One region of the Geobacillus sp. Manikaran-105 genome, then DNA from elsewhere that is predicted to be linked to it. Evidence: predicted binding sites of a transcription regulator. Region 1 holds the regulator's gene; the other holds the start of a gene.
What was found. Region 1 encodes LexA, which represses DNA repair genes until DNA is damaged. Its sites were predicted from a motif close to CGAACATATGTTCG; they were not measured.

Region 1 (6,213 bases):
ACAACCAATAGTAGTCGGCAAAATCAGCGTCGACCGCCAAAAACGTCGGCGAAAGCCGAGCGAGCGCCCGCCCGATGTCCGCGGCAAGCGGCGCGCTGTCAGCGACAAGAAGCAAGCGGCGCTTTTGCACGACAAGCAACGCTTCCTCGCCGGCGTCGTTTTGCAAAACAAACATATTGCGCTCCAAATTTTTGCCGACGCGGCCGGCAAAATATTGCTTTAAGCCAAGTTCCAGGCGCGAAAATGACAGCCGTTCGGTGATAAATTCGACTTGCTTGCGGCAAATCGCCTTCAGCGGCGCTTTCGCGTATTGATGCTCACGAAGCAGTTCGACAATTTTTTCTGCCCGATGGCGGTAATGCGACGCCACATCGTCATTCAACAAATAAATCCAATAGCGGACCATGCCCCATCCCCCATTTCTGTTCATCTATTTTCTATTATAGAAAAGGAAAGGGGAAAAATATGTCTATTAACGGCAAGTTTTTTCACTAACATTGTCGATTTTTGTTTGCGGTGGCCATGCGGCCGCAAACAGGCCAACACGTCACGAGCAAGCCTTTGATTCTCGATTCCCCCCGAAAATACGTGACCAAGGTGCAGCCATCTTTCCCAAAAACAAGCTGCCCCTGCAACAACGCAAGGGCAGCTTTCCCGATTACTTGCCGAGCAATGCTTTCACGCGGCGGACGACGTTGTCAACGGTAAATCCATATTCCGCCATAATTTTCTCTCCTGGAGCAGAAGCGCCGAATCGGTCGATGGCCAAAATGTCGCCCTCGGCGCCGACGTAGCGCTCCCAACCGAGCGACGCGCCCATTTCAATGGCGAGCCGCTTCGTCACGGCCGGCGGAAGCACTTCATCGCGGTACGATTTTGGCTGCGCTTCGAAGCGGTCCCACGATGGCATGCTGACAACAGCGACGTCGATGCCATCGGCGGCGAGCGCTTCCTGCGCTTTCACCGCCAAGCTCACCTCCGAACCGGTCGCCAACAGCAGCGCCTCCGGAGCGCCGTTTTTCGCCGGTGAAACGACGTACGCGCCTTTTTTCACGCCTTCATACGCCAACTGAGCGGTTGTCGGCAATGTCGGCACATCTTGACGCGTCAAGACGAGTGCGGTCGGCTTGTCCGTCGACTCGAGCGCCAGCCGCCAGGCGGCCGCCGTTTCGTTCGCGTCAGCCGGCCGGATGACTGACAAGTTCGGCATCGCCCGAAGCGAAGCGAGATGTTCGATCGGCTCGTGCGTCGGGCCGTCTTCCCCGACGGCGATGCTGTCGTGCGTCAAGACGTAGATGACCGGCAAGCCCATGAGCGCCGCCAGCCGAATCGCCGGACGCAAATAGTCAGAGAACACGAAGAACGTGCCGCCGAACACTTTCACTCCGCCATGAAGCGCCATGCCGTTTAACGCCGCGCCCATGGCAAACTCGCGCACGCCAAACCAAATGTTGCGCCCTTCATAGCTGTCCGGCAAGAAGTTGCCGCCGCCTTTGATAAGCGTTTTGTTCGAGCTTGCTAGGTCAGCCGAACCGCCGAACAGCTGCGGCACCGCTTTGGCAATGGCGTTGATCACTTCCCCGGATGACGAGCGGGTCGCCAAGCTTTTGCCCGCTTCATACACCGGCAGCGCCGCCTCCCAGCCATCCGGAAGCTTGCCTTCGATCGCCTGCTTCAGCTGGGCGGCCAATTCCGGATGCGCCCGCTCGTAAGCAGCGAAGCGCTCATTCCACTCCGCTTCTTTTTTCGCACCGGCCTCTTGCACCGTTTCCCGGAAATGAGCGTACACTTCATCCGGCACGTAGAAATCTTCGGAAAACGTCCAGCGGTACGCTTCCTTCGTCAGCTTCGCCTCTTGGGCGCCGAGCGGAGCGCCGTGGACGCCGGACGTGCCCGCTTTATTTGGCGCGCCATAGCCGATCGTCGTTTTCACTTCGATGAGCGTCGGCCGGTCAAGGTCCGCCCGCGCCTCCTCGAGCGCTTTGGCGATTTCTTCGATGTTGTTGCCATCGTCGACGCGCAAATATTGCCAGCCGTACGCTTGGAAACGTTGGGCGACGTTTTCCGAGAACGACAGGTTGAGCTCCCCGTCAAGGGAAATGTCGTTCGAATCATACAGAACGATCAAGCGGCCGAGCTTCAAGTGGCCGGCGAGTGACGCCGCTTCGCTCGCCACTCCTTCCATCAAATCGCCGTCGCCGCAAATGGCGTACGTATAATGATTGATGATCTCAAACCCGTCGCGGTTGTATGTAGCAGCCAAATGCCGTTCCGCCATCGCCATGCCGACCGCCATCGCGATCCCTTGGCCGAGCGGGCCGGTCGTTGCCTCCACCCCTGGCGTATGGCCGTATTCCGGATGCCCCGGCGTTTTGCTTCCCCATTGGCGGAACTGTTTCAAGTCGTCCATCGTGACATCGTAGCCGCTTAGATGAAGCAGGCTGTAAAGCAGCATCGACCCGTGCCCAGCGGACAAAACAAACCGGTCGCGGTTAAACCAGTTGGGATTCGCTGGATTATGGTTCATAAATTTCGTCCAGAGCGTATACGCCATCGGGGCCGCGCCCATCGGCATGCCCGGGTGCCCGGATTTCGCTTTTTCGATCGCGTCAATCGACAGCGTTCGAATGGTGGTAATCGCTAATTCTTCGATCGAATGCGCCATTGTTTTCCTCCCTTTCATCAACATGGTGTCATCTACTATCATATAGAAAATCGAACGGCTTGTACAACGTTATTTTCCGGGCCCCTCTTCCGACCGTTTAATGGAGGCGCCGCCGCTGACTTTCCTTCAATTTTTGCGGCGTCACGTCGTGGCCGTTTGGGTCGATGACCGTCACCGTATGAAGCATATCGGTCATCGCCTTGCGGAACGCTTGAATGTATTCCCGGCGCAGCTTCGCCTGTTCCAGCGTCTCCTCGGCCGACAAGCCGCCGGTTTTCGCTTTTTTCGCCAGTTCATTAATGCGGGCTAATTTATGTTTGGCAAGCATGAGTCATCTTCCCCTATCTGCCATGGTATCGTTTTGTTTTATCTTATCCGATGAAACGGGAAGATGGCAACGATGGCGCTCGCCCGCCTTCGTTTGCCGTCCGTCGCTCGACGGACGGACGCATCATATGGTCAATGCCGCTCCTGCTGCCCGTCCATATATTCTTGGTAGCGGCGATGGACGGTCGCTTTGGACGCCTCGTAACCGAAGCTTCGGAGCGTGGCGGCGATCTCCGCAAACGTTAAGCCGTGCCCGCGCAGGCGGACGATTTCTTCAACCGGCAGCTCGACCCGGTCGCGCCCGGCGTTCTCGCCGCGCCGCGTCAAGTTCCGGTCCGGCCGGTAGCCGCGCTCGACAGCCCGCCGCATGCCGCGGCGAATTTTGGCGTTATGTATTTTCCGCTGATACTCTTCGACAATGGCGATGATCGACAGCACCATTTCATCGGCCTCTGACAGCGGCATCTCCCCGCGATGGCTGGCGCTGTAAATTTTCACGCCCCTCTTTTTCAGGCAATGCAGCACCGCCATGCGCGCGTGGCCGCGCCCGAGCCGCGTTTCATCTTGAATGAGCAAAGCATCAACTTGATGTTCTTCGCAAAGCGACAACAGCTCCAACACGCCGTCGCGGTCGGCTTCATAGCCGCTCGCCTGTTCGGCAATCACCTTGACAACTTCAAAGCCACAGTCGGCCGCCAGCTTCTCGAGCTCGGCCCGCTGCCTGGCCAGCGACGTTTCCTGCTCCGCTTTGTCCGTGCTGACGCGGCAGTAAATGACTGCCTTCATGGCCATCCCTTCCTTCTGTCACCGGTTGACGGCCAATGAGCCGCCATGCTTTGATTTTAACACAGGAATGACGATTTGTTCCCCTGCTGTAAGGCGCGGGCCCGACAGATGGTTTACCTCCACCACCCAGCGGATAAACTCGCCCGGCGTCAGTCCATGCTCCTCTTCATACTGCCTCGCCAACCCCCAAAGCGTGTCGCCGGAAGCCACCGTTACGGTCATGTATTCGTTCGGATCGACCGGATCGCCGGCGTAAACGAATGCAGCCAGCATCAGGGCGAGCAAGACGGAAAAAACGACATAGTGCATCAACCCTTTTTTCATATTCTCCACCCCACCTAGAATGTTTGTTCGCTTTTTTCTTTAATTATAATCAGGAACACTTGTTTGTGTCAACAAAAAAACTCGAACTTATGTTTGTTTTTTCATCTGCTCCGTGCTATAATAAAAACAAATGATGTGGCAAGAGGTGTGAAAAAGGATGACAAAACTGTCCAAACGGCAGCAGCAAATTTTAGAGTTTATTAAGCACGAAGTGAAAACGAAAGGCTACCCCCCATCCGTCCGGGAGATTGGGGAAGCGGTCGGTCTGGCGTCGAGCTCCACTGTTCACGGCCACCTTGCGCGCCTGGAGAGCAAAGGATACATTCGCCGCGACCCAACCAAGCCGCGCGCCATTGAAATTTTGGACAGCGATGCGGAAACAGCGGGGAAAAAAGAGGAGATCATTTCCGTGCCGATCATCGGCAAAGTGACAGCCGGCCAGCCGATCACCGCGGTCGAAAACATCGAGGATTATTTTCCGCTGCCGAAGCGGCTCGCCGCCGGGGAGGAGCAGCTGTTTATGCTTGAAGTGATGGGCGACAGCATGATCGAAGCCGGCATTTTAGACGGCGACTACGTCATCGTCCGCCAGCAGTCATCGGCCAACAACGGCGACATCGTCGTCGCCATGACGGAAGAGAATGAGGCGACAGTGAAGCGGTTTTTCAAAGAAAAGGACCATATCCGCCTGCAGCCGGAAAACGCCCACCTTGAGCCGATCATCGTTCGCGACTGCACCATTCTTGGCAAAGTGATCGGCGTGTATCGCCTGATTGACTGACCGGCAGAAGGGGCTGCGCTGTCGCTCTCACGCTGCAGCCCAGCCGGCCATCATAACGACAAAAAAAGCTGTCCCCACTTGGACAGCTTTTTTCATGTTTAATACAGTTCCATATATTGATCCAATTCCCATTGATGAACCGTCGTCCGGTACATATCCCACTCGATTTCTTTCGCCTCGACGAAGTGCTCAAACAAATGTTTGCCGAGCGCTTGAACGATCACCTCGTCCGATTTTAAATTGTCGAGCGCTTCGATGAGCGTGGCCGGCAAATCGACAATGCCTTCTTCAAGCCGCTCTTCTTTCGTCATGACGTAAATGTTTCGGTCAACCGGCGCCGGAGGAGTGAGCTTGTTGCGAATGCCGTCAAGCCCGGCCGCCAACAGCACGGCCATCGCCAAGTACGGGTTCGCCGCCGGATCGACGCTGCGCACTTCAATGCGCGTGCTCATGCCGCGCGAAGCCGGAATGCGGATGAGCGGGCTGCGGTTGCGCGCCGACCAGGCGACATAACATGGCGCCTCGTACCCCGGAACAAGCCGCTTGTACGAGTTGACCGTCGGGTTGGTGACAGCTGTAAAGTTCGGCGCATGCTTCAACACGCCGGCAATAAACTGCCGGGCCGTATCGCTCAACTGCAAATCGCCGTTCGGATCAAAAAAGGCGTTTTCGTTGTTGCGAAACAGCGACAAGTTGCAGTGCATTCCCGAACCGTTAATCCCAAAAATCGGCTTCGGCATAAACGTCGCATGCAGCCCATGTTTGCGGGCGATCGTTTTGACAACGAGTTTAAACGTTTGAATGTCGTCGCACGCTTTGATGGCATGGGCGTATTTAAAATCGATCTCGTGCTGGCCCGGGGCAACTTCATGGTGCGACGCTTCAATTTCAAAGCCCATCTCCTCAAGCTCAAGCACGATATCGCGCCGGCAGTTTTCCCCTAAGTCGGTCGGCGCCAAGTCGAAGTAGCCGCCGCGGTCGTTCAGTTCCATCGTCGGACGGCCATTTTCATCGAGCTTAAAGAGGAAAAACTCCGGTTCCGCTCCCAAGTTGAACGCCGTAAAGCCGAGCGCTTCCATCTCTTTCAACACGCGCTTTAAATTGTAGCGCGGGCAGCCTTCAAACGGCGTGCCGTCCGCATTGTAAATGTCGCAAATAAAGCGGGCGACTTTTCCTTTTTCCGATGTCCACGGGAAGATGACAAACGTGTCCAAATCCGGATACAAATACATGTCCGATTCTTCGATGCGGACAAACCCCTCGATCGAAGACCCGTCAAACATCATTTTATTATTGAGCGCTTTCTCAAGTTGGCTGATCGGGATTTCGA
Region 2 (6,213 bases), on a different contig from region 1:
CGCCATTTTTTAATGTCCGCTTCCCTGAGCGAAAAAGCCGAGCCGGATGCATTTTGGAAAAAAGCGTTGTACGCCTTTGGCATCACCGATGAAACGTTTTCAGTGGCCGCGATGAAAGAGGGGACGGTCAACGCTTCGTATATGTTTGGATTGATTGCCATGGCGTACGGCAGCTGGGTGGTCAATTCCGGCATTGGGCATGCCGTAGGGGCGAGCCTGCCGGAAAGCCTGCAGGAAAGCATGTCGATCGCCTTGTATGCCATGTTTATCGGGCTGCTTGTGCCGGCGTTGAAAAAGCAACGGAAAATCGTATGGCTGGCGGGGCTGTCCGCTTTGTTTAATTCCATCGGCACGTTTGTTCTTCACTTGTCGAAAGGATGGTCGATCGTGTTGGCTACGTTGCTGTCGGCTGTCATCGTTCAATGGCTGGCGAAAGAAGGAGGAAACGGCGATGAATAGCACGATCGTCTGGATGATCATCGGCATGGGAGTCGTGACGTACTTGCCCCGCCTGCTGCCGTTTGTGCTGCTCGGCCGCATCCAGCTGCCGCCGTTTTGGCAAGGGGTGCTGAAAAACGTGCCGTATGCAGTGCTTGGGGCGCTCATTATTCCTGACGTTTTTTTCATCCAAGATGATGTTGTGTTCGGAGCCATTGGTTTTGCGGCGGCTGTCATCGCGGCTTGGTTCGGGGCCAATGTCATGGTCGTCGTTCTTGCCGCGGTTGCGGTCCTCAGTCTGTATTCGCTCGTCGTTTGAACGATGCTGTCTTTGGCAAGGGGGCAAAAGGCGCCGGATTTCCCTGGAACACACATCATCCAGCACAAACAGGTGTCCCGAGTGATCGGGACACCTGTTTGTTGCGGCGATATTACGGCAACTCATTCATAATGGTTTCATATACGTCATCGACGTGAAACCGCGAAGTCCCCATCCCGACCTGCTCAATGACGCGGCCATCGCGGTCAAGCAAGTACGCGAGCGCTGTATGCACAATCATCCCGTTGCCCGGGTCTCGGTATTGAAAATCGAAGGCGTCGGCTGTTTTTTTTGTTTCGTCCTCGCTGCCGCGCAAAAATACCCAGCCTTGCCCGTCGCCGGTTACGCCAAACGTGCGGGCATATGTTTGCAGCTTTTCTTTCGTGTCGCGGGCCGGATCAATCGTGATGGTGATAAATTCGACATCCCGCCCAAATACACCGGCGCTTTCCAGCCGGTCGCGCAGTTTCGCCATTTGCATTGTCGTATTCGGACAAATATCCGGACAGTTTGTATAAATAAACTCAACGAGCCGCACTTTCGGCGGCAAGTCGCCGAACGCATACGGACGCCCCCAGGCAGTTTCCATTGTGACATCGTGGGGAAGGCGCGCGGCAGATGGCTTATAAACGGTAAAGTAAAAGATGCCGGCGCCGATTCCGAACAGTACGAGGCACGCTGCTATCGTATACCACTTTCTCATTCTCATCACTCCTCTATTCATGATCATACCAAAAGTACGGATAGGAAAACGGTGTTGTTTACGAACAGTTTGTGTCTATTTTCCTAATTCAAAAAAAGTTTCAAAAAAAGCTTGCATTTTTTTCTTTCTGTTATATAATAAAACCGTAAATAAAAATAATGTATTATAACAAAGAGATGGGGGAAGGAAAAATGGCGTCATTTGCTGAACGTGTCCGACAATTAGAGGAAAGCTGGAAAAATGAAGAGCGCTGGAAAGGGATCGTCCGCCCGTACAGCGCCGAAGATGTCATTAAACTGCGCGGCTCGATCGATATTGAGCATACGCTCGCTCGGCGCGGCGCAGAAAAACTATGGAAACTGCTCCATACCGAAGACTATGTCCACGCGCTTGGTGCGTTGACGGGGAATCAGGCCGTGCAACAAGTGAAAGCCGGGTTGAAAGCCATTTATTTAAGCGGATGGCAGGTGGCAGCCGACGCCAACCTCGCCGGGCAAATGTATCCGGACCAAAGCTTGTATCCGTCCAACAGTGTTCCGCACGTCGTCAAACGCATTAATCAGGCGTTGCAGCGCGCGGATCAAATTCAATATTTGGAAGGTAGTGGAGACATCGACTACTTTGTTCCGATCGTGGCTGATGCCGAGGCGGGGTTCGGCGGCCAGCTGAACGTGTTTGAGCTCATGAAAGCGATGATCGAAGCGGGAGCGGCCGGTGTCCATTTTGAAGACCAGCTGTCATCGGAGAAAAAATGCGGACATTTGGGCGGAAAGGTGCTTTTGCCGACGCAAACGGCGGTGCGCAACTTGATCGCGGCGCGGCTTGCCGCCGATGTCATGGGCGTCCCGACCGTGCTCATCGCCCGCACGGACGCCAATGCGGCCGACTTGATTACGAGCGACATTGATCCGCGCGATCAACAGTTTATTACCGGTGAACGGACGCCGGAAGGATTTTACCGCACGCGTGCAGGGCTCGATCAGGCGATCGCCCGTGGACTTGCCTATGCGCCGTACGCCGACCTTATTTGGTGCGAAACGAGCGAACCGAATTTGGAAGAAGCGCGCCGGTTTGCGGAAGCCATTCATGAAAAATTCCCTGGCAAGCTGCTGGCGTACAACTGCTCGCCGTCGTTCAACTGGAAGAAAAAATTGGACGACGAAACGATCGCCAAATTCCAGCAAGAGCTCGGCAAAATGGGGTACAAGTTCCAGTTCGTTACTCTGGCTGGATTCCACGCGCTCAACTACAGCATGTTTGAACTGGCGCGCGGCTACAAAGAACGCGGCATGGCTGCATACGCCGAACTGCAGCAAGCAGAATTTGCCGCTGAAAAATATGGCTACACTGCAACGCGCCATCAACGCGAAGTCGGCACCGGCTATTTCGACGAAGTCGCCCAAGTGATCTCCGGCGGCCAATCGTCAACAGTCGCTTTGAAAGGATCGACGGAAGAGGAGCAGTTTACGACCGCTTGACGGCGGCTATTGCCGTATATCGACGGAAGCCCGGTTTGACCGGGCTTTTTTTGCGTATAAAAGGAAAAAGCTGGCGCACTCTATAGACGGAGGGAGGCGATGAAATGGAAAAGAAAAAAGATAGTCTGCCGGAGCTAATCCCTGCCGAATTCCGCGTCAGCACCGATCTCCATTTTGAACAATCGTGGATGAACGAGGAAACGTATGCAGGCGACTCGGTCGGCGAACATACGGCGCTCGAGCAAGCGAACGAGTATTTAGCAATGAAAGAAATCGGCCAGACGTTTGAAAACTCCTGACAATGCCCATGACGATCGTCATGGGATTTTTTGTGCAAAAAACCCGCTAACTTTTTTCAAAATATAGAAAAATATAACTATTAGTGGTATGATAGGAGTGGTGAGTTCGTTGAGAGGAGATGAGACGATGAAAGTAAATGAATTTATCATCCTAAACCATTTCGTCGTGAGCCGTTATACGATGGCGATTCTCCCTTATTTGTTGAACAATGACCTGTATGCAAAGGTCGTCGAGGAAGATGGCGAGTACATTGTCAAACAAACGCCCCTCGACATTATTAGACATAGCTGCGATTATTATGGCTGCAGCTTTCAAGGCAGAAAAGAGGGAACAAAGGCCGTGATCGGCATCACCCACAAAGCGCCGATCGCCATTGAACCGTCCAACGAAATTTACTTCTTTCCCACCGCTTCCCCGAAAGATTCCTGCTGTGTTTGGCTGTCGCATATGCATGTCTATCGGTATGAGCCTGCGAAATATGAGCGGACGGTTGTATACTTCCGCAACGGGAAAAGCGTTGTCCTCGATGTGTCCTGCAAATCTTTCATCAACCAATTGCACCGAACAGCCCAGCTGCGGACGAAACTGTCGGAGCGAATGGAGGCGAGAGAGCGCAAACTGCAATACATATATCGCATGCAGCAAGAAAAGCATGTGACGGAATAACCGCCATGATAAAAAAATGGGTTTTCACAAGCAAAAGTTCAAATTGCGCGGCCGAGCGTGTAAAATAAAAATATAAACGGCATTTGAATGGAGAAAGAACGATGAATATGGAAACTTTGAAACAATGGCTCACGCTCGACCACGTGCTTTCCTTGCTCGACCATTACCGTTCCTTCGGCATATTTCCCGGCATTGCGGCGACGCTGCTCGAGTCGTTTTTTCCGATTTTGCCGATGGTTGTGTTTGTGATGGCGAACGCAGCGGCATTCGGGTTGTGGAAAGGGTTTTTCATTTCTTGGATTGGCGCTTCGCTCGGCTCGCTCATCGTCTTTTGGCTGACGCGGAAGATCGGCCAGCAGCGTTTCTTTCATTTTGTCCGCCGCCATCCAAAAGTGCGCCAGTTTATGCACTGGATTGAACGGCACGGATTCGGGCCGCTGTTTTTGCTGTATTGCTTTCCTTTCACCCCGTCGGCGCTTGTCAATATCGTTGCCGGTCTGTCACGCATCAGCCGCCAGCAGTTTGTATTAGCGGTCTTGCTTGGAAAGATGATCATGATTTTTACGATCAGCTTTATCGGGTATGACTTGGTGGCGCTTGTCCGCCAGCCGTTGCGTACGGCGGCGATCGCTGTTGTTGTGCTGCTGCTTTGGTATGCGGGAAAACGAGTAGAGGCGAGATTTTCGTTGACGGAAAAACAACGCAGCGAGGAGGACGGGGAGTGACCAAACGGAAACAAGGAAAGAAGCGGGGACGCCGCTGGCCATGGCTCGCCGCTGTCGGGTTTGTCGCCATGCTCCGTTTTTTCGTTTTCAGCAATTATATGGTGGAAGGAAAGTCAATGATGCCGACGCTGCAAAGCGGCAATTTGCTGATCGTCAATAAGATCCGTTATGAAATTGCCCCGATTCATCGGTTTGATGTTGTCGTGTTTCACGCCAATCAAAAGGAAGATTACGTGAAACGGGTCATCGGGCTGCCGGGGGATCGGATCGAGTACAAAAACGATGTGCTGTATATTAACGGTCGACAGGTCGATGAACCGTATTTGCGGCCGTATAAGCAGCAACTCCTTAGCGAGAAGCTGACAGGCGATTTTACCCTTGAAGAGGTGACGGGAGAAAAGCGGGTGCCGGCCGGCTGCATTTTTGTCCTTGGCGACAATCGGCTCAGCAGTTGGGACAGCCGCCATTTCGGCTTCGTCAAAATCAGTCAAGTGGTCGGCAAGGTAGACCTCCGCTATTGGCCGTTTCGGGAGATTGCTTTCCATTTTTGAGAAAATGGCGCATCGAGGTGCGGCGGCGGTTTTGCCTAAGGGAGCGGTTGCTTTCAAGGAAGGCAGTTTTTTCTTTACCAAATACGAACATATGTGCTAAAATGGAAGAGATAAAGGAAACGAATGGTGGTGATCGCCGTGTCGCTTCGCTTTTTGCTTGGACGATCGGGAAGCGGGAAGACGGCTATGTGTCTTGCGGAAATCCGCCGCAAGCTGCAGGAAGATCCGAGAGGAAAGACGATTGTTTACCTCGTTCCGGAGCAGATGACGTTTCAATGTGAATACGCCTTAATCCATACCGAGGGAGCAGGAGGAATGATCCGCGCCCAAGTGTTCAGCTTCCCCCGCCTCGCCTGGCGCGTCTTGCAGGAGACGGGAGGCATGAACCGCTACCACGTCCACGATGTCGGCGTGCAAATGATGATTCGCAAAATTATTGAACAGCGGAAACAGGAGCTTAGACTGTTTGGCCGTGCGGCGGACAAAAGCGGTTTTGTCGAGCAGCTGCATGAGATGATCGCCGAATGCAAGCGGTATTGCTTAACGCCGGACGAGCTTCGCCGCCGTGTCGAGGAGCTGGAAAGCGGGCCGAGCCGGCCGGGCCGGCGCCTGCTGGCCGATAAGCTCAGCGATGTCGCGCTCGTTTATGCAGAGCTCGAGCGGAGCTTAAGCGGCCATTACCTCGATTCGGAAGATTATTTGCGCCTGCTCGCCGAACAAATCCCCCGCTCCTGCTATTTGCGCGATGCCGATGTTTATATCGACGGATTCCATCATTTTGCCCCGCAAGAATACATAGTGATTGAGCAGCTTCTTCGTCATTGCCGGCGGGTCACCGTTTGCCTGACGGTCGACCGCCCGTATGATGGTGCGATGCCGGACGAGCTCGACTTGTTTTATCTGCCGGCGCAGACGTACCGCCAGTTGCGCGAGCTTGCCTTGGCCAACGATGTTTTGCTTGAAGAGCCGGTCGTGCTCGCGGAAAACCGACGTCATCAAAGCGGGGCGCTCGCCCATCTCGAGGCGCAGTTTC

Region 2: the regulator LexA is predicted to act here: its motif matches at 5,265-5,278, upstream of addB (helicase-exonuclease AddAB subunit AddB).

The regions. Positions count from the first base shown of each region.
Region 1 is NZ_PIJG01000001.1:172,799-179,011, reverse strand. It holds gene sirA (sporulation inhibitor of replication protein SirA) at 1-406, opposite strand, end outside; gene tkt (transketolase) at 659-2,665, opposite strand; gene CV945_RS00900 (DUF896 domain-containing protein) at 2,763-2,993, opposite strand; gene CV945_RS00895 (YneB family resolvase-like protein) at 3,125-3,778, opposite strand; gene yneA (cell division suppressor protein YneA) at 3,797-4,102, opposite strand; gene lexA (transcriptional repressor LexA) at 4,260-4,883, shown strand; gene glnA (type I glutamate--ammonia ligase) at 4,982-6,213, opposite strand, start outside.
Region 2 is NZ_PIJG01000008.1:60,607-66,819, reverse strand. It holds gene CV945_RS04225 (AzlC family ABC transporter permease) at 1-459, shown strand, start outside; gene CV945_RS04220 (AzlD domain-containing protein) at 452-757, shown strand; gene CV945_RS04215 (SCO family protein) at 870-1,460, opposite strand; gene aceA (isocitrate lyase) at 1,652-2,938, shown strand; gene CV945_RS04205 (hypothetical protein) at 3,043-3,237, shown strand; gene CV945_RS04200 (competence protein ComK) at 3,365-3,904, shown strand; gene CV945_RS04195 (TVP38/TMEM64 family protein) at 4,006-4,629, shown strand; gene lepB (signal peptidase I) at 4,626-5,180, shown strand; gene addB (helicase-exonuclease AddAB subunit AddB) at 5,319-6,213, shown strand, end outside.